DNA from 2 places in the Mesorhizobium sp. BAC0120 genome. Region 2 is predicted to be linked to the other one. Evidence: riboswitches for the same ligand, from Rfam matches in the RefSeq annotation. Region 2 holds a riboswitch; the other holds the start of a gene.

Region 1 (11,879 bases), on a different contig from region 2:
AGGCAACGTGGCTCGTTCAAGCCCTATGGCGCCGCGGTCAGCGCGATCGAGCATGCGCTTTGGGACATTGCCGGCAAGGCCGCCGGCGTCCCCGTGTACAAGCTGCTCGGCGGCAAGGTACGGGACAAGGTGCGGGTCTATAACGGCTCGATCCGCAGGAAGCGGACCGGCGACAGGCCCGAAGACTATGCGGCTGACGTCCGATGGATGATGGAGCGGCCCGAAAACTTCTTCATGATCAAGCAGGGAATCAGCTTTCATTCCAACATGAAGTACAATGTGCCCGACTTCCACTACGGAGTCGCCCAGCCACCGACCTATCACGGCGCCATGAGCCAAGGGCAGATCAGCGAGCGCGGTATGGCGCACATGATCGACTGCGTGATCGCCATGAAGGAGGTGCTGGGCGACAAGGTTTCGCTGGCGCTCGATTGCGGCCCCGGCTGGTTCCTGCCCGATGCGATCCGCTTCGCCCAGGCCGTGGAGAGATACAACCTCATGTGGCTCGAGGACATGCTGACCGGGGACTACGTGCCCTGGGTCAACCCTCAGGCTTATCGCGAGCTGACAACCTCGACCTCGACGCCCATCCATACGGGCGAGCAGATCTATCTGCGCCACAACTTCAAGGAACTGATCGAGACGCAGGCGGTGCGCATCATCGGCCCCGACCCGGCCGACATCGGCGGCATCGCCGAGCTCAAATGGGTGGCAGAGCACGCCTACATGCATTCGATCATGATGGCTCCCCACGGCACGGCGAACGGCCTCTTGGGGCTGGGCGCGCTGATCAATGTCTGCGCGACGCTCCCGGCCAACTACATTGCCTTCGAATATCCGAGCGCTTCCGATCCCTGGTGGGAGGACATCATCGTCGGCCTGCCCAGGCCGATCGTGAAGGACAGCATGGTGGATCTGCTCGAGGCGCCCGGGCTCGGTCTCGACATCGACGCGCAGGGCGCGAGGAGGTATCTCGCAGAAGAGGACGCCGGCTTCTTCGATTGACATTGCTCGTGAGCCAGCGGGCCTCTTTGTGAGCGCCGATCTTGCCCCAGCTTTGCTCCCGATCAGAAACGGCTGCGGATCAAAGTGGCGACGACGAAGAGCGCGCCGATCGAACTCGTGATGATCCCGATCGGCAGCTCTTGCGGCGGCAGCAAGGTGCGGGCGAGAAGGTCGCTGGCCATGAGCAGCACGGCGCCGAACACGGCGCAGGCGACGACGAGGCGCTGGTGAAGCTGCCCTGCGATGCGGCGCGCCAGATGCGGGATCATCAGCCCGACGAAGCCGATCACGCCGGCGACCGAGACCAGGATCGCCGTCGAGAAGGCCGCCGCGAGGAAGGTCAGCATCCTGAACCGGCCGACCCGCACGCCGAGGCTCTCGGCCGCGTTCTCGCCGGCGAGGAAGGCGTCGAGCCGGCGGTGATTGCGGAGCGCAAAGATCGCGATTGCCGCGACGCCCAGAACTGCCAGGCCGATATTGTCCCAGCGGGCCAGCCCGAGCCCACCCATTGTCCAGAAGAGCACGGAGTGGGCGGCACGCTGGTCCCCGGCAAAGACGAGGTAATTCGTCAACGCCGTGAACAGGAAGGAGACGGCGAGGCCGGCGAGGATCAGACGCTCCGGCCCCTGGCCGCGGATACGGGCGACGAGCAACAGCACCACGACTGCGGTGAGGATGCCGCCGGTGAAGGCAGCAACCGGCAGCGTCCAGACGCCGAGGCGGTCGCCGAAGACAGTGATGACCGACACCGCGCCCGCGGCCGCTCCCGACGACAGACCGAAGAGGAACGGGTCGGCAAGGTCGTTGCGCGTCACCGTCTGCAGCAATGCGCCAACGATGCCGAGGCCGGCGCCGACTGAGATAGCGAGAATGGCTCGGGGCAGGCGAAGGTCGACGACGATCTTACCGACCGGCCCGGAGACGGCCGCGACGTCGAAGCCGGCCGCATGTGCCAGCGACGCGATCACCTCGCTGAGCGGAATGACCGTCGAGCCATAGGCGATCGAAACGAGCGCGAGAGCGACGATCAGCACCGCTCCCGCGCCAATTGCCGGTCCGAAGTGTCGGGGCGTCAAGCTCAGAAGGCTTCCGGATGCATCGCCCTCGCGATCTTGTCGATCGCCTCGATGTTTGCCGGGCCGGGGGTGAGCTCGGCGTAGCGGAGCGCGACGAACCGCTCATTCTTCACCGCGTCGGTCTCCTTCATCGCCGGATGAGCCTTGAGGAAGTCGAGCAGCTTCCGGTAGCCGGCGTCGTCCTGGTAATCGAGCAGGATCAGGAATTCGGGGTTGTGAGCGGCGACCGTTTCCCAGTCGGTATTGCCCCAGCTTGTTTCCATGTCGGCCATGATGTTGTTGCCGCCGGCGGCCTCGATCATTGCCGTCGGGATTGCGAATTTGCCGGCGGTGAACGGCTTGTCCTCGCCGGAATCGTAGAGGAACACCCGCGTGCCATTGCGCTCGCCGACCTTGGCCGTGATGTCGGCAAGCCTCTCCTTCCACCCGGCGACGAGCTTTTCGGCCTCGGCTTCCCTATCGAATATCTGGCCGAGCTTTTCGACGTCGCCAAACAGGAGATCCATCGAGGCGACAGGCCGGTTCTTGTCGAGATGAACGCAGCTTTCGGTCAGCACCAGCGTCTTGATGCCGTGAGGCGCAAGCGTATCGGGCGTGACGTCGCCGCCCGGTTTCATGCCGTAGTACCAGCCGGCGAAGAAGAAATCGGGCTCGACCGCAAGGAGGTTCTCCAAGGTCGGATATTTGGGAGCGAGTTCCGGGATCGAGCCTTGCTCTGCCTTGAACTCGGGTCCGACCTTGTACCAGCCGGTGATGCCGGTCAGGCCGACGATCGAAGGCTGCAGTCTCAGCGCAAAGGCCATTTCGGCCATGTTGATGTCCTGGATGACGGCGCGCTTCGGCGCCGCATCGAAGGTCAGCGGCGTGCCGCAACTGTCGACGGTGACGGGAAAGGCGAAAGCCGTCGGCGCAACAAGCGTGGCGGCAATGCAAAGCACAAGGCGTTTCATTCGGTCCTCCATTGAATCGGGATCAGCGGGAAAGGCGGATCGGGACGTCGAAGACCGTCAGCTCACGATCTTCTTCTCCCGGATGCGGCAATCTCAGCACGTCGACCGCAAAGATCTCGCGCACGAGGGCAGGCGTCAGCGTCTCTCGGGGCAGTCCGAGCGCCGCCAGCCGCGCCCGGTTCATGACGGCCACGCGCGTGGCGAAAGGCGCGACCAGCGGCAGGTCGTGCAGCACCGCAACGACGGCGATCCCGAGCCCTGCCACGAGCTCGAGAAGCTCGCCGCGGGCACGAGGGTCGAGATGGTTGGTCGGCTCGTCGAGAAAGAGGACCTTCGGTTCCTGCGCGATGGCCCGGGCAAGCTGCGCACGCTGCCGCTCGCCGCCTGAAAGCGAGCCGATCGTGCGGGCAAGCAGCGGCAGCAATTTGGTCCGCTTCAGCGCATCCACGACGACATCGCGGTCCTCGCTCCTGCGGCGCAGGCCCGCATGCGGCACGCGGCCTAGCTCCACATAATCGATCACGGCGAGGCGCGGATCCGGCTGGTCGGACTGGCCGACCACGGCGATGCTCAGCGCCCGTTCCGCCGCCGACAGCCGGTCGAGCCGATGGCCGGCGAGCCTGACCAGCCCTTGGCTCGGCCGAAGCATGCCGGTGAGCATGCGAAGTAGCGTCGTCTTGCCGGCGCCGTTGGGACCTATGATGGCGAGCCTTTCGCCCGCGCTGATTTCCAGGCTGACATCCTCGACGAGGCTGATGCCGGCTTCGGTCCGGCATGAAAGATGCCGCGCCTCGAGAACCGCTGCGCTCATGGCACTGCCTTTGGCAATGCCGCGAGAGCATGATCCCGCTCTTGCGAGCGCGCCGGCCTCCCGTCGGCGAGCCAGCGGATGCGTACATCGACGCTGTGAAGAACTGATACGCCTTCCAACCGATACCTCTTTCGATCAGGCACGGAAGGACGGCCGCAATAGCGGCGCCAGGCCGCTTTCGAAGCTTCCTCCCGGCACACCCCGTCCGGTCAACTCGCAATGATGGCAGGTCTCCTGGCTCGCGGGTCCTCGCGCCATCCTGCCTTCCCGGCCTTTCGGCCAGTGGCTGTTCGGATATTGCTCGCCGCTTACAGTTGCGGGGGCAGCCATGGCTTTGGCCCCGAAGAGCCGCACCACGTTCCCTTTTCACCCCGAATCTTCTCAACTCGGAGCACCATCATGCGGAAGCCTATTGTGGCCGTCGCGTCGTGGCAATGGCGATTCTTTCCGATCCGTCGCTCTCCTCCTTTCAAGCCGCTGCTCAGGCGGCGTATAGCGAGCAGTCGGCCGGTGGCAAGTCGCAATCGGCCAGCCGCTCTTGTCAGCCTGCGAAGCCTTCGATCATCGATCTTTCGGCCGCTCCTCGGGGAAGCTCGCTACCTTCTCGGCGAGAGTTGACCACGGGATATGTTATGTTATTACATTCGTCAAGGGAGCTGCCGCACATTGTCCCGTTGAGACAGCCGCGATGCAGACCAAGGAAGCGCTGAGACGACACGTATCGCAGGAGTCGAACCAGCGGCTCCAAACCTCTCGTGATGTTGTCGAGCAGGCTTCTTGAAATACCGGGTTTGATGCGGAACAAGCGACCGAAGCGACTGCCGACAATTGGTTGCCGGCATGCATGCCTGCACAATCGTCTGAGGTCCTGCGCCATTCAGGTGAGCCATGGATTGTAGCGAAGAGCAGATCGAATGGGAGGCTGACGGCAAGCGGATCCGCCTCGGCCTGACCCGCTTTGGGCAAGGACCGAGCCTTCTGCTGTTGCCCGCGCTCAGCTCCATCTCGACCCGCACCGAGATGCGCCCCTTGCAGGAGCGGCTCGGCGCCGCCTTCTCGATCGTGGCGACCGATTGGCCCGGCTTCGGGACATTTGCGCGCCCAAAAATCGACTGGCGGCCCGACCACTATCGCGCCTTTCTCCGCTTCGTGCTCGATCGCGTCGTCCAGCCCTCCGTGACGATCGCGGCCGGCCATGCAGCAGGCTACGCATTGGCTGAGGCCGCCGACCATCCGGCGAGCACCGGTCGGCTATGCCTGCTTTCGCCGACCTGGCGCGGGCCCTTGCCGACAATGACAGGGCGGCGCATGCGGCTGTTTCGCTGGCTTGCGAGAGCCGTCGATCCACCGCTCGTCGGCTCGGCCCTTTATCGCCTCAACGTCAACGGCCCTGTTATCCGCATGATGGCGCGCGGCCATGTCTATGCCGACCCGGACTGGCTGACGCCAGAGCGAATGGCCGAAAAGCGCGCCGTCACCGAAGCGCCGGGCGCACGCCATGCCTCGCTGCGCTTCGTCACCGGGGAACTCGATCCCTTTGCCGATCGCACGGCATTCCTCGACGCGGCCACGCGCGTCAGGTCGAGCATCCTGGTCGTCTATGGCGGTTCGGCACCCGCCAAGTCGAAGGCGGAAATGACCGCGCTCACATCACTCGCGTCGGTGGAGAGTGTTGAGTTGCCGCAAGGCAAGCTCTCCTTCTACGAGGAATTTCCTGACCAGACAGCGAGGGTGATCCTGCAGTTTCTCGGCATCAACGCTGACGCCGGCTAAGCGCTGGAATGCGGTCGTCGAAGCGCCGGCGATCGGCGTCGGCCGATGCGTCATGCAGAGCATGGATCACAGTCTCCATCTTGTCCGATTGATCCACGCCACCCTCAAACGACCACGTCTGAGATTACGAAAATCGTTTCGCTCGGGAAAGATCTGGCCGCGGACGTTCGGGTTTTCCGCGGCGCCAATTGTCCGATCATCTATGCCATAGCGCAACCAGGATGCTTCTTCTGCTCCCGGTGTATTGTCAGTGACCGGGAACTATGCTTCTTCTTCAGATAGAGTTCCCGTTCGGTAGACAGGATTATTGCCAGGACTGAGCCGACCGTGATGATCTGCATTTCCCAACGGTGGCACAATCTGATTTTGAACGTGTAAATCATGAAAATTCGCGCAATAAATACTCTAACTGATTTTGAAGAGGCGCACACGCTGATCGATGCCATGAGAAAATGGGACGCGGAACAGTCTCGCAACTTCGGAGTGCCAGATGCTGAACTGATTGAATATATTTACGGGCACACGCCCGAAACCCTGCAGGAAAAGTTCAGCAGGCCTGATGCAGGCTTCTTCCTGGCGCGGATAGATGAGAATATTGCCGGGTGTGCCGGCTATTCGAAGTCAGCTGGCGATATCGCAGAACTGCAGAAAATGTATGTACGGCCCGAGATGCGAGGCAGAGGCGTTGCCCGCGGCCTAATGACCGCATGCATCGATGCGATGCGCAGGGACGGATACTCCGTCGTACGGCTGGAAACAGTCACATTCATGCGCGACGCCATAGCGCTCTACGATTCCTTTGGCTTTAAGAGAAGCGACAGCTTCCGCACGGTTCCGGCCAGCCTGGAACCCATCACTATTTTCATGAAAAGAAAACTCCAGGGAACTGCCTCCTGAAGCGGGCCAGTGGCGCGGCACGACCAACGGCACAAGCTAGAAGAGCCAGCGCGAAAGCTGGCGCATCGGCTTCAAGTTGGGACTACCTTACCTTGTCAATGGCGTGGCTAGTCGGCCCATCACCAATGCCACGGCAGTTTCCTGAGTGGTCCCAGGGGCAGCCTGGACGTCAGGGCGCACGCCAACACCTCCCCAATTGCCGTGCGTGATCGGATTTTCCGCCCTGCCACTCGGCACGACAACGAAGAGGTCGGAACCGAGTTCATTCAGACCGCCCGGGTTCGCTCCTCCGCGCGTTTTTTCGCCGACCACGGTCGCGCGCTTGAGCACTTGCAGGTCATAGGCAAATTCCTCACCCGCCGAATAGGTCTTTGGGCCAACCAGGACATAGACAGGCTTGCCGAGATAGCTCACCGGCGTCGGCGAACTCCAGAACGCCTCCGTTCTGAAGGTCGAAGTTCCACGATTGCGCCAGACAAGGTCGTTGATATGAACGCGCTTGCCCGGATCGAGAAAGAAGCTGGTGAGGTAGGCTACCGATTCAGGATGCCCGCCGCCGTTGTCCCGCATGTCGATGATGAGCGCGGCGGTATCCGACTGGTTGCGCATGGCGTCGTCGGCTGCTGGGTTGAAGACCTCAGGCGGAACGAACCGCGCCAAGTGGATGTATCCGATATTGCCGTCTAGCCGTTTCACCTCAAAGCCGGCATCCTGCGGCGTGGAAGGTGGAGGCTGATTAGGGAATGGCAAGCCGAAGATCACCCTCATATGGCTATCCCTGGTGATCGCCTGGAGCTGTTCGGTGAGCCGCACCGCAAACTGGCTCGGATCAGTCACGCCGGCATAGGCGTTCTCTGCCAATGCCTTCTCCAGCACATCGGCGGCCTGCACTCCCTTGTCCGGGAACACATAGCCTTCGCGCAGCTCGACGATGATACTTCCGATCACCTTCCCGACCGATGCCTGATCCAAGGGCACGCTCTGCGCCGTGTCGGAATCTGCCGCGGCTCTTGTCGCGGATGGAACCGCTATCAGCGTGGAGATTGTCGCGAAGCAGGCGGCTAGGAGCGGCGATCGGCGGTACGGCATCTGGCTCTCGGTTATGATTCAAAGCACTATGGCGATTGCCAACTTTGGACAAATCGATGGCGAATACAACCTCGCAGAAATCCTGACTTTCGCGACAGGATCGCAAACTCTGAGCTGGCGACAGACATTCACAGCGATGCCCCGTGAGCGTTGAACTCCGGTCCACCGCGTCCAGCTGCCCTCCGGGGAGCAAGCTATGCGAGGGGAGGATTGCTCCTCCCCCGATCGGCCCGGTGCAGCCCCGGGGGCTTTGCTCGCGCTCAGAACTTGACGCTGAAGTTTGCCTTCATCGACTGATCGATGACCCCCGAGCCGAACTGGCCCCCATAAGAGATGCCGAGCACGGCGGATGACGTCAGCGCGTAGTCGAGGCCCGCTTCCACCACCGCAGCATCGCGCGCGATCGGAACGCCGCCGATCGTGAAGGCATCGCCGCCGCCTGCGAAGCGCAGGGTGGAGAGCGGCGTCACGTCGCCAAAGGCATGCCGCCAGCCGACCATGCCCTTGGCGGTGAGGTTCGCACCATTGACATCGAAGGTCGTCGAGGCGCGCAGGCCAAGCGTCGTGAAGGACACGTCCGTGTTGGCCGAAGCGCTCGTCAGCGCAGCGGCCTTGCCTTCTTCCGTGAAGCCATCCGTATGCAGGTTCACATAAGCGAGGTTGGCGAAAGGCTCGAAGCGCGCGGCGCCCATCGAGACCTCAGAAGCCAGTTCGCCAAACACCTGCGCCGTCGCGGCGCCGTAGTCGCTCTTCAGGCTGTCGCTGAAGCCCGGGAAGGCGATACTGCGGCTGCTCGAGATGTCGTGCCAGGAGTAGGCCGCACCAGTGCGCAGAGCGAACGCCCCCCATTGCGTGCCGCCATAGAGGCCGACATGGTAGTTGTCGCTCGAGCCCGACGAGTGGCGATCCTCCACGTCGAATCTCGTGTGGCTGTAGCCGGCCACCGCGCCGAAGCGCCAGCTGTCGAACACCAGCCCGTCCGCACCGATGAAGAAGCCGCCGGTCGAGCGGTTGAGGCGCGCCGCGTTGCCGTCGCCATCAGTATGCCCCCAGGAGCCGAGCGCCTCACTCCAGATCGCGAAGCGATCGGTGCTCGCCTCCTCTGCCCGCGGCTTGCCGTCTTCATAGGTGACGACCGTGCCGCCGGACGCTCCCACGTCGGCGAAGGCCGCGCGGATGCGGTCGTTGACCGCATTGCGGATGAAGCGGCTGTCCTCGATCAGCGCGGTGCGGGCCGAGGCATGGATTTCGCCCGACAGCTGGTCGAAGCCGGCGCGCGCCTGATCGGCCGACAGGTTCAGCACCGCGTCGTAGACTGCGTTGCCGCTTCCCAGGCTTTCGACGCCGCCGCCGGCGGCGATCTGGTTGCGCGTGAGGCCGACATTCCGGAAAGCAACAGCGTTGCGCGTCAGCCTCAGATAGACGCTGTTGGCGTCATAGCTGAGCAAGGGATCGAGGAAGGCGAGGTTCGAGGTCGCACCGGCAAAAGTGCCCGAGCGCCCGCCATCGGCATGAAGGATCGTATATAGGCTCTGCGGCACGTAGTTGCCCGCTCCGGCCAACACCCGGACGGTGCCGCCATTGATCGTCGCCGTGCCGGTGGCGTTGATGCGATCCGACTGCCCCGCGGCATTTGTCTCGACTTCATAGATCGAGCCCGGATTGAAGGTGATGTCGCCCGCGACATTGAGCGTGCCGATCGAGTTGCCCGGTGCGATCGTGCCCGAGATGGTCGTGTCTCCCACCGTGCCGATGCCCTGAAGTCGGCCGCTTGCCAGCACATCGAGCGTGCCGCCAAGCCGGCCGTTTACCGCCAAGGCGCCGTTTTCAACCGTGGCTTCACCGGTGAAGCCGCTGGAATCGCCGGTGAGCGTGATCGTGTTTCCGGCCCCGGCGGCGAAGCTCAACTCGCCCGCGCCACTGATCTTGCCGGCATAGATGCCCGATTCGTTCTGCTCGAAACGCATCACGCCGGCATCGCGGGTGTCGACATTGCTGCGAAACAGGCCAGTGGTCGAGGACAATGCGCCCTCCTGAACCACCCAATCGAGCGTATTGAGGCCCGTCAGCCGCAAGGTGCCGCCACCCTCCTTCTCCATGCGGCCGATGCCGGTAATGCTGCCTGCGAAGGAAGCATCCGTATTCTGGTTGAAGCGCACCAGGCCATTGTTGACGATGTTGTTGCGGATGCTGTTCGCATTGCCCGCGAGCATGCCGGCGCGGACAATCGTGTTGCCCTGATAGCTGTTGTTGCCGGCGAGTATGAGAAACCCGAGATCGTCCTTGACCAGCCCGCCAGGGCCGGTGAGATTCGATGCGATGACGGCGCGGTAGCTGCTGCCGGCATCCGTTCCGTCGCCGACACGGATGACGGTCTGCGGCGCGGCGAGCGAGATCGGGCCACCGTTCACTTGATAGCCGCTGACAGCGAACTGCATGCCGGTCACGCTCGCCGGACCGTTGCTCCCATCCACCGTGACGACACCGGAGGTGCCTTGGAACACGGCGAACCGGCCGCCCCATGCGTGGTTGGCCTGGCCATTGGCGTCCGTCCAGTTGGTCGAGGACGCGTTCCAGGTACCGCCGCCGCCCGAGATCTGTCCATCGGCGGTAGTGTTGGCGCCGTCCCAGAACTGGATTGTCGGGACTTCGCCCGGTCCGGGGGCATCCCCAACCACGATGTTGACCTGATGGGCGATCGCCGTCTGGACGCTGACGTCGCCGCGGGCGATGCCGTCCGGCAGGCCATTGACCTCGAGTCCGTTATCGGTCAGCGCCCCGCCATAGTCGAACAGACGATAGACACCCTGCCCGAAACCACCCGCATCCTCGATGTTCAGCCAGCCATCCAGCGTCAGGTTGCCGCTGATGCCGAAGAGGGCAGCATTGCTGGGCGCGCCGAGCCTGACATCGACTGAAGCGTTGCGGTTCAGCGCGAGATTGCCTTCGATGGTCAGGCTCTGGTCGGAACTGCCCGCCAGAATGCCGTCAATCGCGACATTGCCGGCGATCGTGCCGATGCCGGTGAGGGTGGCGTCCGACAGCACGGTGACGGGGGCCGTCAGATAGCCATCCACCTGCAACGTGCCGGCTTGGACTTCCGCGAAGTCCACCTCCGAACCCATACCGGCGAGCACGAGCGTCCCACTGCCACGTTTGTAGAATTCCAGATTCTCCACCGGATTGGTCTGGTAGATGCGCCCACCGAGCGTGGCGCTGCCTCCGCCCGCCACCTCTACGTCGAGATTGTACCAGTCAAGCGTGACGTCGTTGTCGAGCCGGACGCCGTCGACAAGGACAAGCCGCGTGGCGGCGCCGACGCGCAGGTCACCGGTGCCAAGCGCGCCCGTGGCCGCTGCAACCAGCTTCCCCTGCGCCAGAAAGGTGCCGCCGGAATAGGTGTTGCTGCTGCGCAGCGTCAGCGTGGCGTCACCTTCCTTGCGAAGAACGCCCTCCCCCGTGATCCGGCCGGAAAAACTCGTATCGAACCGGTTCCGCCCGACGGTCAGCTGAGAGGCGGCCTCGACGCGAACCGTGCCGGTGCCGGCAATATCTCCCACCTTCTCCTGCCCGATGACGCGGAAGGTCGCGTTCCGGTCGATGATGAGCGAAGCCGCATCGGAGATGTCGCCGCCAGCGTCCGCGTCGGACGTCAATATGCCGGCGTTGATGAAGATGCGCCCATCCACTGAATGCGCGCCCCAGAGCCGGAGTTCGCCAGTGCCGGTCTTGAAGATGTCTCCGGTGCCGCTGATGGCTCCGCCCAGAAAGCCTATCCCTGAATCGAGAACTTGCAAGGAGACTGTCGCAGCGTGCGCCGCATCGCCGAGCACGATGCTGTTGCCGATGTCTACTCGATCCCCGAGCGAGATGACGGAACCCAGACCTTCAATATTCAGATTGCCTGTTCCAAGCGCATTGGAATGGCCGAGATCGAGTATACCCCCGACAAGTGTCGTGCCGCCCGAATAGTTGTTGTTGCCGCGCAGCTGGAGGAGGCCGTCGCCTTCCTTGCGCAGCGCAACCGTATTGGTGCCGTCGGCGATCGTCCCGGCAAACAGGCCACTGTTCGATATCGTGAGAACGGCGGCATCGGCGCCGTTATTGGTGATCGTGCCACCGGTCACAGTCCCCAGGCTGGTCAGCTCATAGACGGTCTGACTGACGCCGTAGAGATCGAAAACCCCGCCGGCCACGCCGAATATCGTGCCGGCCCGGCTGTAAAAGTCTCGCGCCGCATCGGAGCCGAAGCGGACAACGCCGCCCGAAATGATGACG
Region 2 (11,879 bases):
TCCCATATTGGCGATGTCGTTCTCGCGCAGATTGACCTCCGAGGCACTGCCTGCCCCTTCGACCAGCACGAGGTCGGCCTCGCGCCTGAGCGCCGCGAAACTGTCGAGCACGGCCGGCATCAGCGTCGCCTTGATGGACTGATACTCGGCGGCCCGGGCCGCACCGAAAACCCTCCCCTGCACCACGACCTGCGCGCCGACCTCACTCTGTGGCTTCAGTAGGACGGGATTCATATGGACGCTCGGCGCCACGCGCGCAGCGCGCGCCTGCAAGGCCTGCGCACGGCCGATCTCGCCGCCGTCGATGGTGACCGCAGCATTGTTCGACATGTTCTGCGGCTTGAAGGGCCGTACCTTGAGCCCGCGATTGGTGAGCGCCCGCACCAGCCCTGCGACGATCAGCGACTTGCCGACATCCGAGCCGGTGCCCTGGAACATGATGGCGCGGGCGGTCATGGGAGGGGTACCGCAACGTTAGGTTCGGAACGGTCGGCGCCCTGTCGCGCCCCCCTCTGTCCTGCCGGACATCTCCCCCACAAGGGGGGAGATTGGCCTTCATATTTGACAGCATCTAGTTCTGTGTTGGCGATTGGCGAAACCAAGGCGGCCGTCCAATCTCCCCCCTTGCGGGGGAGATGTCCGGCAGGACAGAGGGGGGCAAGGTAGAGCGCCAACATCACAGGCTCAGAACTCTATCCCCTTCTGCGCCTTCACGCCCGCAGCGAAGTGATGCTTCACAAGCGCCATCTCCGTAACCAGATCCGCAGCCTCGATCAGCTGCGGTTTGGCGTTGCGGCCGGTGACGACGACGTGCAGGTCCTCACGCCGGGCCTGCAGCGCCGCTACGACTTCGGCAAGGTCGAGATAATCATAGCGGAGCGCGATGTTGAGCTCGTCGAGGATCACGAGCCCGATCGACGGATCGGCCATCAGTTCCCTGGCCTTCGCCCAGGCACGCTCCGCAGCGGCAATGTCGCGCGCCTTGTCCTGCGTCTCCCAGGTGAAGCCTTCTCCCATCGCATGCCATTCGATGCGGTCGCCGAAGACGGCGAAGGCATCTTTCTCCCCGGTATGCCAGGCGCCCTTGACGAACTGGACGACGCCCACTCGGCGGCCATGGCCGAGCATCCTCAATGCCAGGCCGAAGGCAGCGGTCGACTTGCCCTTGCCCGGCCCGGTGTTGACGATCAACAGTCCCTTCTCGATCGTCTTCGAGGCCACCTCGGCATCCTGCACGGCTTTGCGCTTTTCCATCTTGGCGCGATGCCGCTCGGCTTCCTTCCGATCAATTTCAGCCATCTCATTTCACCTGCATCGGAAGTCCGGCGACCGTGAGGATCACGTGATCCGCCACCGCCGCTACCCGCTGGTTGAGCCGACCCGCCTCGTCGCGGAAGCGGCGCGCCAGCGCATTGTCGGGGACGATGCCCAAGCCGACCTCGTTGGAAACCACGAACCACGCTCCCCTGGGCTTCGTCAGCACCTCGAGGAGCCGCCGGCACTCGGCTTCGAGATCATGGCCTGCCAGCATATGGTTCGTCAGCCATAACGTCAGGCAGTCGACCAGCACAGGCGCTCCCTCGGTAATGCCTTCGAGTGCCCCGGCCAGGTCGAGCGGCGCATCCAGCGTCCGCCACCGTTCATCGCGACGGGTCTGATGCATGGCGATCCGCTCGCGCATCTCGTCGTCATAGGCCTCGGCCGTCGCGATATAGGTCCACGGCGGCTCAAGCTCGGCGACCAGCCTTTCGGCATGCGCGCTCTTACCCGAGCGCGCACCGCCGATGATGAGCGTCAGGCCAGGCTCAGGCAAAGCTCGAGCGCAGGTCCTCGCCGCTCATGAAGCGTGAGCGCAACGCCCCTGCTGCCATGCCGAGAACGACCCAGAACACCAGGTTGGTGACCGTCACTGCCACCACGAACTGATGGTGCAGCCCCTCCGGGATCGGCGTCTCGAAATCGGCCGGCTGCGGCGCGCCGATGATATGCGGGACGACAATCAACGCGACGCCTAGAGCCGCGAGGGGCAGCGCGCGCCGGAACGCGATCAGCGTCAGCCCGGCCGCCGTTGCCGCAGCGGTTCCCCACCACCAGACCTGGCGTGCGGCGAGATCCGCGGCGGGCATTGCGGGCAGTTCAGGTGGCAGGCCAAGCCCCGGCGCCAGCGTAAAGACGGCAAAACCGGCAAGGCCCCAGAGCAGCCCCTGACGCCAGCTGGCGAGCCCGCCGGCGAACTCAGAGGCGACGACCAGGATCAGCGCGAAGCCGATTCCCGTGACGATGTTGGCAAGCGCTGTGAAGGAATAGCGCTCGAAGCCGTCAGCCGGCTCCCAGGCGCCTTCCCCATGTTCGTGCGCGGGCGCGGCGGCTTCCGACGCCATAGCCGTGGTGGACATGTCGGCGGCACCGGCATGCTGATCAGCCGGGAACGCGGCATGGTCATGGCCGCTCACATCTGCGGCCTGCTCATAATCCTCAGCCTGGAGGATGAGCGGCACAGTCGAGAACATCTGCAGCGCGGTCATCACGACCGCAGCCACAAGCCCCGCCAGCGCCGCCACGAAGACGACGTTGCGAAAGACAGACATGGTTTCAGGCTTTCGTCAGTGGCAGGGGAATGACATCGAATGGCGATAGTCGTGCGCCGCATTGTGAACGGCGTCGATATGCGAGAAGCCGACGAAGCCGACCACGAACAGGCCGAGCAGTCCGGCGAGCGCCAGCTGCATAAGACGCGATTGCCGGCTGACCGATGCGCCGAGGGAAGCAGAAGCAGTAGTCATTGTCCCATCCTTTTCGCCCTCCACCCGAGGGCTCTCGAGAGAAGCATGCCGGCGGCAGGTCTCCTGGCTCGCGACTCGATGCTCGCCTTTACCTTCCCAGGCCAAAAGGCCCAGTGGCATTCGGGGCGAACTTGTCGCTCACAGTTGCGGGGGCAGCCGCGGCTTCAGGCGAAAAACCCTCACCGCATTCCCTCTTGGCTCCCTTACGGGAACCGCCGACGACGAGACCATAGACGAATTTGCCTCGACGGCAAATCGAATTTCGGACATGGACGGTCGCAAAAGGAGCAGACGCCCGCGTCGTTGACAGCGATCATCGCGGCAGCATAAATGCCAAAGTGACGGTCCCTCCCTTGCAAGGGGAAGGGCTAAGAGGGAATGCGGTGCGGGGCGAAAAGGCCCCAACTCCGCGGCTGTCCCCGCAACTGTAAGCGGTGAGCCGAGCGCCGATGGCCACTGGGCGGCAAGCCCGGGAAGGCGGCGCAAGGGCAATGACCTGCGAGCCAGGAGACCTGCCGTCGCGAACGTCTTCCTCGAAGCCTGGCGGGTGTTCCCGGGCGTGGAGATCAGGGTTGGAATTCGAGCGCGATATCCCCGATCAGAGCGCGGCACCTGATGCCTTTCGACCGGCCAAACCGTCGGGCGAAGTCGCTATCCTGATCTGTCGCACCTGCCGCGATTCGTCGGGGTCCGACGCATCGCCCCGCCCCGGCCAAATCCTCGCTGCCGCCACGCAGCGGGCGGCGGCCCAACATGATATCCCGGTCGTTGAGATCGAATGCCTGGGCAACTGCAAGCGCCGCCTTTCAGCAGCGCTGATAAAGGAAGGCGCCTGGAGCTATGTCTTCGGCGACCTCACCGTCGACTGCGCCGCCGACCTCGTCGAGGGCGCCCGCCTCTTCGCTACCTCGACTGACGGCCTGCTGCCCTGGCGCGGCCGGCCGGAAAGCCTGAAGCGCGGGCTGGTTGCCCGCATCCCTCCCCTCAGCATCATCGGAACCAATTCATGACAGCATCGCTCGAACGCGTCCCCTGCACCGTCGTCACCGGCTTTCTCGGCGCCGGCAAGACGACGCTGATCCGCAACATCCTCGAGAACGCAGGCGGCAAGAGGCTGGCGATCATCGTCAATGAGTTCGGCGATGTCGGGATCGACGGCGAGATCCTGAAGGGCTGCGGCGTCGATGCCTGTCCGGAGGAGAATGTGGTGGAGCTGGCGAATGGCTGCATCTGCTGCACCGTGGCCGACGATTTCGTGCCGGCGCTCGACACCATCCTGTCACGGGCGCCGAAGGTGGACCACATCCTCATCGAGACCTCGGGCCTCGCCCTGCCGAAGCCTCTCGTGCAGGCCTTCCAGTGGCCGTCGGTAAAGGGCCGCGTGACAGTCGACGGCGTCATCGCCGTGGTCGACGGCGCGGCGCTGGCCGACGGTAAGGTCGCCTCCGATCTGGACGCGCTTGCGGCGCAGCGCATCGACGATTCCTCGCTCGACCATGACGATCCGGTCGAAGAGGTGTTCGAGGACCAGGTCGCCTGCGCCGATCTCGTGATTCTGTCGAAGAGCGACCTGATCGACGCCGAAGGCGCTGCACGCGCCAATGCCATCGTCGGCGAGCACCTGGCGCGCGCCGTGAAAATCGTGCCATCCACGCATGGCAAGGTCGATCCATCGATCCTGCTCGGCCTGGGCCTGGCGGTCGAGGACGAGATCGACGCGCGCAAGACGCATCATGACGACGAACTCGACCACGAGCATGACGAGTTCGACAGCTTCGTCGTGGAGATCCCGGCGGTTCCCGACCCGGCAAAGCTCGCCGAGCGCGTCCGCGAAGCGGCCGAAAGAGAGAACGTGCTGCGGGTCAAAGGCTTCGTCGAGGTCGGCGGCAAGCCGATGCGACTGCTCGTGCAGGCCGTCGGCCCACGCGTCAGCCACTATTACGACCGCGCCTGGACTGCCGCCGACGAACGTCGCAGCCGGCTGGTCGTGATCGGCCTCAAAGGCATCGACCGCAGCGCGATCGAAAAGATACTGGCGGGCTGACGATGCACCTTCTCGCCACCACGTCGGCGTCTCTGGAAGATCTGGCCGAGCCGGTCGATCTGAACCAGACGCCTGCCGACATGGTGGCGCTGTCCTTCACCGACAGCGACCTTGCAGCGCTCGCCGCTGCCTGGAAGGCGGAAGCCGGCGCGGTGCCCGAAATGCGGCTCGCGTCACTGCGCGACCTGCGGCATCCGATGTCGGTGGACCTTTGGATCGACAAGGTCGCCCGGCATGCACGGGTGGTCCTGGTCCGCATCCTCGGTGGCTATGAATGGTGGCGTTACGGCTGCGACCAACTCGCGGCGGCAGCGCGCGAACACGATTTCGCGCTGGCGCTGTTGCCCGGCGAGAGCCATGAGCGAGACGGGCGATTGATCGAGCTCTCGACGCTCTGCGAGACGGAACTCGATGCGCTGCTCGCCTGCTTCCGCGAGGGCGGGCCTGCGAATATGCGGCTCGCCATACGGCGCATGGCGCGCCTTACCGGCTGTGACGTCTATGTCAGCAAAGCCGAGCCGCTGCCGAAAGTCGGTTTTTATGATCCGTCGACCGGCAAAACGCGAGCGCACTACGCTGATCCGGCAAGCATCCCCGGCGCCGCGCCCGTCGTTCCCATTCTCTTCTACCGCTCGATGCTGCTCGCCGCCGATGTGGCACCGATCGACGCTTTGGCCGAGGCGCTCGGTCACTATGGCATTGCTGCGGCGCCAGTCTTCGTGTCGAGTCTCAAGGACGCGGCCGTTGTCACCTTCGTTGAGGAGGCGGCAGCGGCGCTGTCGCCTGCCGCAATCGTGACGGCCACTGCCTTTGCGAGCGGGGCCGAGCCTGGCGCCGATACGTTGTTCGACCGTATCGGGGTGCCGGTATTCCAGGCCTTCGCGGCGACGACCCGGCATGAGGCATGGCAGGATGGCCAGCGCGGTCTCGCACCTGCTGATCTTGCCATGCATGTCGTGCTGCCGGAGCTCGACGGCCGCATCCAGGCCGGCGCGCTGGGCTTCAAAGCCGAGCGCGAAGCTGACGACGCGCTCGCCTTCCGCGGCTTCCTCAATCGCCCGGAGCCGGACCGGATCGCGCAGGTCGCCGCCCGAATCGCGGCGATGATCCGCTTACAACGCACGCCGCCGGCAGGGCGCCGCATCGCGATCCTGATGCCGGACTATCCCGGCGCTGCGGGCCGCACCGGCTATGCCGTCGGCCTCGATGTACCCACGAGCGTGCTTGCCATGCTGCATGACCTGAAGGACGCCGGCTATGCCGTTGAAGGGATTCCGGATTCGCCGCGGGCGTTGCTGGATCTGCTGGAGCGCGCGGGAGAAGGGCTGGGCGTCGAGGAATATGTGGGACTGGCTCAGACGCTGCCGGTCGAGGCTATGGCTGCGGTTGAGGCGGCGTGGGGGGCGGGTTCAGATTGCGTCGAGGAAATGCCTGAGGCGCGGCGCTCTACGTTGCCCCCCTCTGTCCTGCCGGACATCTCCCCCACAAGGGGGGAGATTGGCAGCTTCGAGGAAACCGCCTCTCCTGCTACGTCGAAGATTGGCGAAACCAACGCGGCCGTCGCAATCTCCCCCCTCGTGGGGGAGATGTCCGGCAGGACAGAGGGGGGCGCCGAAGGGCGGCAGCTTCACCGAAAAATCGCCTTCCGAGCCGCGCACTTCGGCAACATCACCGTCGCCCTCGCCCCCGACCGCGGCCGCACCGAGGATCGCCGCGCCGACTATCACGACCCCAAGCTGCCGCCCCGCCATGAGTTGATCGCCTTCGGCCTCTGGCTGCGCGAAACGCTGGGCTGTCATGCGCTGGTCCATGTCGGCGCGCATGGCACGCTGGAATGGCTGCCCGGCAAGACGGTGGCGTTGAGCCAAAACTGCTTCCCGGAGATCGTCACCGGGCCGCTGCCGGTTGTCTACCCCTTCATCGTCAGCAATCCCGGTGAGGCCGCGCAAGCCAAACGCCGCATTGCCGCAGCTACGATCGGTCACCTGCCTCCGCCGCTCACCGGCGCAGGACTCGACGAAAACCAGCAGAAGCTCGAGCGGCTGGTCGACGAGTATGCGCAGGCGGATGGCCTCGACCGCCGCCGTCGTGACCGGCTCGCGAAACTGATCGTCGAGACGGCCCACGAGACGGGACTCGCTGGCGAGGCTGGCGTCGACAGCGATGACGACCCTGATTCCGCCTTGCTCAGCATCGACGCCTGGCTCTGCGACCTCAAGGATTTCGCCATCAAGGACGGGCTGCACGTCTTCGGCCGTGCTGCACCCGGCGAGCCCGAGACGCTGAGGCTGAAGAGCGCCGAGGCCGAGAGGACTGCTCTGCTTGCCGCGCTCGACGGCCGCCATGTCGCCGCTGGGCCGGCGGGCGCGCCGGCGCGCGGCCGTGGCGACGTGCTGCCGACCGGCCGCAACCTCTTCACAGCCGATCCGCGCACCATGCCCACCCCGACCGCCTGCGACCTTGGCAAGGCGGCTGCGGACGAGGTGCTGCGCCGCTATGCCCAGGATCATGGCGACTGGCCGCGCTCGCTAGTGATCGATCTCTGGGGCAGCGCGAGCCTGCGGACCGGCGGTGAGGAGATCGCGCAAGGGCTGGCCCTGATGGGCTGCCGCCCGCAATGGGATGCCGCGACGGGCCGTGTCACCGGCATCGAGGTCCTTCCGCCCGCCGTGCTTGGCCGGCCGCGCATCGACGTTACATTCCGCATCTCCGGTCTGTTCCGCGACATGTTCCCGGCACAGATCGCACTGATCGATGCCGCTGTCCAAGCTGTCGCCTCACGCGACGAGGCCGATGGCGAGAATCCGCTTGCCGAGGCCTTCCGTCATGCAGGCAAGGCACCGCGCCGCGTGTTCGGCACCTCGCCCGGCACTTACGGGGCAGGCATCGAGGAACTGCTTTCGAGCGGCAGATGGGGCGAGCGCGAAGAGATCGGCCGCGCCTTCATGGAGGCGACCTCTCACAGCTTCGGCGGCACGGACGGCGACGGCGAAGCGGCGCCGGGCGCCTTTGCCGAACGGCTGTCCCAGGCCGAGCTGCTGATCCACAGCGGCGACGACCCCGGCCGCGACATACTCGAGGGTTCGGCCGATGTCGCCTTCATCGGCGGCTTTGCCGCAGCCCTTGCCGCGCTTGGCCGCAGCGCCGACCTGATTGCGCTCGACACGACCGATCCAGCTCGCCCACGCGCGCGCTCGGTCGTCGAGGCTGTCGCGCGGGCGGTCCGGGCGCGCGCCGTCAACCCGCGCTTCATCGAGGGCCAGATGCGGCACGGACCGCGCGGCGCGGCCGAATTCGCGGAGACTGTCGACCGGCTTGTCGGTTTTGCTGAGACGACCGGCGCAATTCCGGGCGCGCTGATCGAGGCCGTGCACGACGCCTATTTGGGCGACGCGAAGGTACGTGAATTCATGCTGCGCGAGAACCCGGCCGCGGCCCGCTCGATAGCCGAGCGGCTCGCGGCGGCGCGCCGGCGCGGCCTCTGGCACCCGCTGCGCAATTCGATCGACGACGACCTTGCCGCCCTGATCGCCGAGGCACGCTCTCAGGAGATCGCCGCATGAACGCGCTACTCCGCCGAGGTCTTTGCCCGACGCTTGCTGCGCCGATGCAGACCGGCGATGGGTTGCTGACACGTCTTAATCCTGTCGCTTCAGGATTGTCGCCCAAGGCATTGATCGCATTATCTGAAGCGGCGCAGCGCCACGGCAACGGTATCACCGAGGTCACGGCGCGCGGGAGCCTGCAGATCAGGGGGCTGACGGCGAAGTCGGCCGCACAACTGGCAGCCGAGGTCGACGCGCTCGGCATCGAAGTGCGTGGCGGTGTTCCGGTCGAGACGGGCCCGCTCGCCGGGCTCGACCCAGAGGAGATCGCCGATCCGCGCCCGCTCGCGGCGCGCATTCGTGCCGGGATTGCGGGGGCGGGTCTCGAAGCTCGGCTTGGGCCGAAAGTGTCGGTCGTGGTGGATGGCGGCGGGCGGTCTGGCTTGGATGAGGTGGCGGGCGACGTTCGGTTGACGAGATGCGGCGTCGCCTGGGAACTTGCCGTGGCCGGGGATGCGGCTACGGCAACTCATCTCGGCGAGTTTGAGCAAGATACTGCATGCGACGCGGCGCTGGCGATCCTCAGTGAGATTGCGGCACTTGGCCGAGAAGGCCGGGCGCGAAACTTATCGCCTGAAATCCTGAGAGAGATCATTGTCAAAGTTCGGCGCTCTACGGCGCCCCCCTCTGTCCTGCCGGACATCTCCCCCACAAGGGGGGAGATTGCGCTGTCATCGAGGATTTTGCCAATCGCCAACGCTGCAGGAGATGCGGCTTCCTCAAAGCGGCCGATCTCCCCCCCTGTGGGGGAGATGTCCGGCAGGACAGAGGGGGGCGCCGTAGAGCGGAAGCATCGCAATCATTATGTGGCGCCAGCCGGCATACTTGCGCTGACGAACGGCCAATTTGCCCTCCCAGCGGCCCTTCCCTTCGGCCATCTGCACGCCGCGCAACTGATCGCCTTCATCACGAGGGCCGAATCCCTCGGCGCTACCGAAATCCGCCTCGCACCCCGACGCACCCTCATCCTGCTCTGCCCCTCGGAATCCTCGGCTAACGCCATCCGCGACGCAGCAAGGCAAGCCACCCTCATCATCGACCCCGGCGACCCGCGCTCTCGCATGGCCGCCTGCCCCGGCGCGCCCGCCTGTGCTTCGGGTCATATTCCGGCGCGCGCGATCGCGGCAGATGTCGCCCCAGCCTTGCCATCCGGTTTCGACCTGCACGTCTCCGGCTGCGCAAAACGCTGTGCCAGGCCAGGCCATGCCGGTCTCACTCTGCTCGGCCTTGACGACGGCGCCGGCCTGGTGGTCGAAGCCTGGGGAAAGCAACCGATCGCCAGCGTCGCAAAGAAAGATACCGTGGCCGCATTCCGGCGCGTCGCTGCGCTCATTGCAGCCGAAAGACAGTCCCGCGAGGGCGAAACCGCCTGCCTGAACCGCCTCGGTGCGAGCCGGCTGGCGAACGCGTTTGTCGGCTCGGAAGCCGATGCATTTGTAACCAAGGAGCCTGTGGAAACCCGCCGATGACCGCATATGAGTATATCAAGGACGGCACGGCGATATATGAGCGCTCCTTCGCCATCATCCGCGCAGAGGCGGATCTGTCGCGCTTCTCGCCCGAAGAAGCAGATATCGCCATCCGCATGATTCACGCCTGCGGCCAGGTCGAGGCAACGAAGAATTTCGTCTTTTCAGGAGACTTCGTCGCGGCGGCGCGCGAGGCGCTCGCAGCCGGCGCGCCGATCTTCTGCGATGCCGAGATGGTCGCGCATGGCGTCACCCGCGCGCGGCTGCCAGCTGGCAACGATGTGATCTGCGCGCTGCGCGACCCGCGCACGGCATCGATTGCGGCACGGATCGGCAACACGCGCTCGGCCGCGGCGATCGAGCTCTGGGGCGAGCGGCTCGAGGGTGCGCTGGTCGCGATCGGCAATGCGCCCACCGCATTGTTCTATCTCCTGGAAAAGATTGCAGCCAGCGGCCCGAAGCCGGCCGCGATCATCGGCATGCCGGTCGGCTTCGTAGGTGCGGCCGAATCGAAGGATGCGCTGGCGGAAAGCGCCCTTGGCATTCCTTTCGCGATCGTGCGCGGGCGGCTCGGCGGCAGCGCGATGACCGCCGCCTGCATCAATGCGCTTGCGAGGGCAGGCATATGACCGCGGTCGGCCATCTCTACGGCGTGGGCACCGGTCCCGGCGACCCTGAACTGCTGACGCTGAAGGCTGTGCGCGCGCTGGAAAAGGCGGACGTGCTCGCCCATTTCGCCAAGCGCGGCAATGGCAGCAATGCGCGCAGGATCATCGAAGCATATGTGCGGCCGGGCTGGATCGAATTGCCGCTGCTCTATCCGGTGACGACGGAAATCGACAAGGAACACAACGACTACCGAGTGCTGCTGACGAATTTCTACGAGGAATCCGTCGCCAGGATTGCCGAGCACCTCCAAGCGGGCCGCAACGTTGCCGTGCTGTCGGAAGGCGATCCGCTTTTCTACGGCTCCTACATGCATCTGCATGTGAGGCTCGCCCCTCGTTTCCCGACCGAGGTGATCCCCGGCGTCACCGCCATGTCCGGATGCTGGTCGGCGACAGGCCAGCCGATCGTTCAGGGCGACGACGTGTTGTCGGTGCTGCCGGGCACAATGAGCGAAGAAGAGCTGACGCGGCGGCTCGCGGATACGGATGCCGCGGTCATCATGAAGGTTGGCCGCAACCTGCCGAAAATTCGTCGGGCGCTGGAGACGGCAGGCCGGCTCGGCTCGGCGATTTATGTCGAGCGCGGCACAATGCAGAACGCGGCTTCGATGCCGCTCGCCGACAAGCGGTACGATGACGCGCCCTATTTCGCTCTGGTGCTGGTGCCCGGCTGGGAGGATCGGCCATGACCGGCCGCCTGACCGTCATCGGCCTCGGGCCCGGCAGCGCCAGCCAGGTGACCCCGGAGGCCGCTTCCGCCGTGCGGGCCGCGCGGGAATTCTACGGCTATAAGCCTTATCTCGACCGGCTCGATCTTGCAGACGGACAGATCCGCCATGCATCGGACAATCGCGAGGAGATCTCGCGGGCTGAGGCCGCATTGGCACGCGCCGCGGAAGGGATCGATGTGGCGGTGGTCTCGGGCGGCGATCCCGGCGTCTTCGCCATGGCCGCGGCGGTCTGCGAAGCGATCGAGGCCGGGCCGGACAAATGGCGCGAGATCGAGCTCACCATCATTCCCGGCGTGACGGCGATGCTGGCGGTCGCTGCGCGCATCGGCGCGCCGCTCGGGCACGATTTCTGCGCGATCTCGCTCTCCGACAATCTGAAGCCATGGGAGCTGATCGAGCGGCGGCTCGATGCGGCCTCGAAGGCGGGATTCGTGATTGCGCTTTATAACCCGATCAGCAAGGCACGGCCGTGGCAGCTCGGCAAGGCGTTCGAGCTGCTGCGCGGGAACCTGCCGGCATCGACGCCGGTGATTTTCGGGCGAGCTGCCGGCAGGACCGACGAGCGTATCGAGATTTTTT

Evidence for each region. Region 2 has a riboswitch for cobalamin ahead of SAZ10_RS02075 (CbtB domain-containing protein). Riboswitches for the same ligand answer to the same signal wherever they lie in the genome.
Region 1: linked by a shared signal. The riboswitch ahead of SAZ10_RS07485 (ABC transporter ATP-binding protein) and the one ahead of SAZ10_RS02075 (CbtB domain-containing protein) in region 2 are both predicted to bind cobalamin.

The regions. Positions count from the first base shown of each region.
Region 1 is NZ_JAWRCU010000003.1:129,293-141,171, forward strand. Features, by position in the region: gene SAZ10_RS07470 (mandelate racemase/muconate lactonizing enzyme family protein) at 1-1,005, shown strand, start outside; gene SAZ10_RS07475 (iron ABC transporter permease) at 1,068-2,081, opposite strand; gene SAZ10_RS07480 (ABC transporter substrate-binding protein) at 2,084-3,031, opposite strand; gene SAZ10_RS07485 (ABC transporter ATP-binding protein) at 3,054-3,842, opposite strand; cobalamin riboswitch at 4,049-4,256, opposite strand; gene SAZ10_RS07490 (alpha/beta hydrolase) at 4,731-5,615, shown strand; gene SAZ10_RS07495 (GNAT family N-acetyltransferase) at 5,997-6,512, shown strand; gene SAZ10_RS07500 (S41 family peptidase) at 6,600-7,601, opposite strand; gene SAZ10_RS07505 (autotransporter domain-containing protein) at 7,862-11,879, opposite strand, start outside.
Region 2 is NZ_JAWRCU010000001.1:447,317-459,195, forward strand. Features, by position in the region: gene SAZ10_RS02055 (cobyric acid synthase) at 1-456, opposite strand, end outside; gene cobO (cob(I)yrinic acid a,c-diamide adenosyltransferase) at 685-1,299, opposite strand; gene cobU (bifunctional adenosylcobinamide kinase/adenosylcobinamide-phosphate guanylyltransferase) at 1,301-1,813, opposite strand; gene SAZ10_RS02070 (CbtA family protein) at 1,806-2,588, opposite strand; gene SAZ10_RS02075 (CbtB domain-containing protein) at 2,604-2,783, opposite strand; cobalamin riboswitch at 2,819-3,015, opposite strand; cobalamin riboswitch at 3,109-3,318, shown strand; gene SAZ10_RS02080 (DUF1636 family protein) at 3,374-3,793, shown strand; gene cobW (cobalamin biosynthesis protein CobW) at 3,790-4,827, shown strand; gene cobN (cobaltochelatase subunit CobN) at 4,830-8,390, shown strand; gene cobG (precorrin-3B synthase) at 8,387-9,901, shown strand; gene SAZ10_RS02100 (precorrin-8X methylmutase) at 9,898-10,530, shown strand; gene SAZ10_RS02105 (precorrin-2 C(20)-methyltransferase) at 10,527-11,258, shown strand; gene SAZ10_RS02110 (precorrin-3B C(17)-methyltransferase) at 11,255-11,879, shown strand, end outside.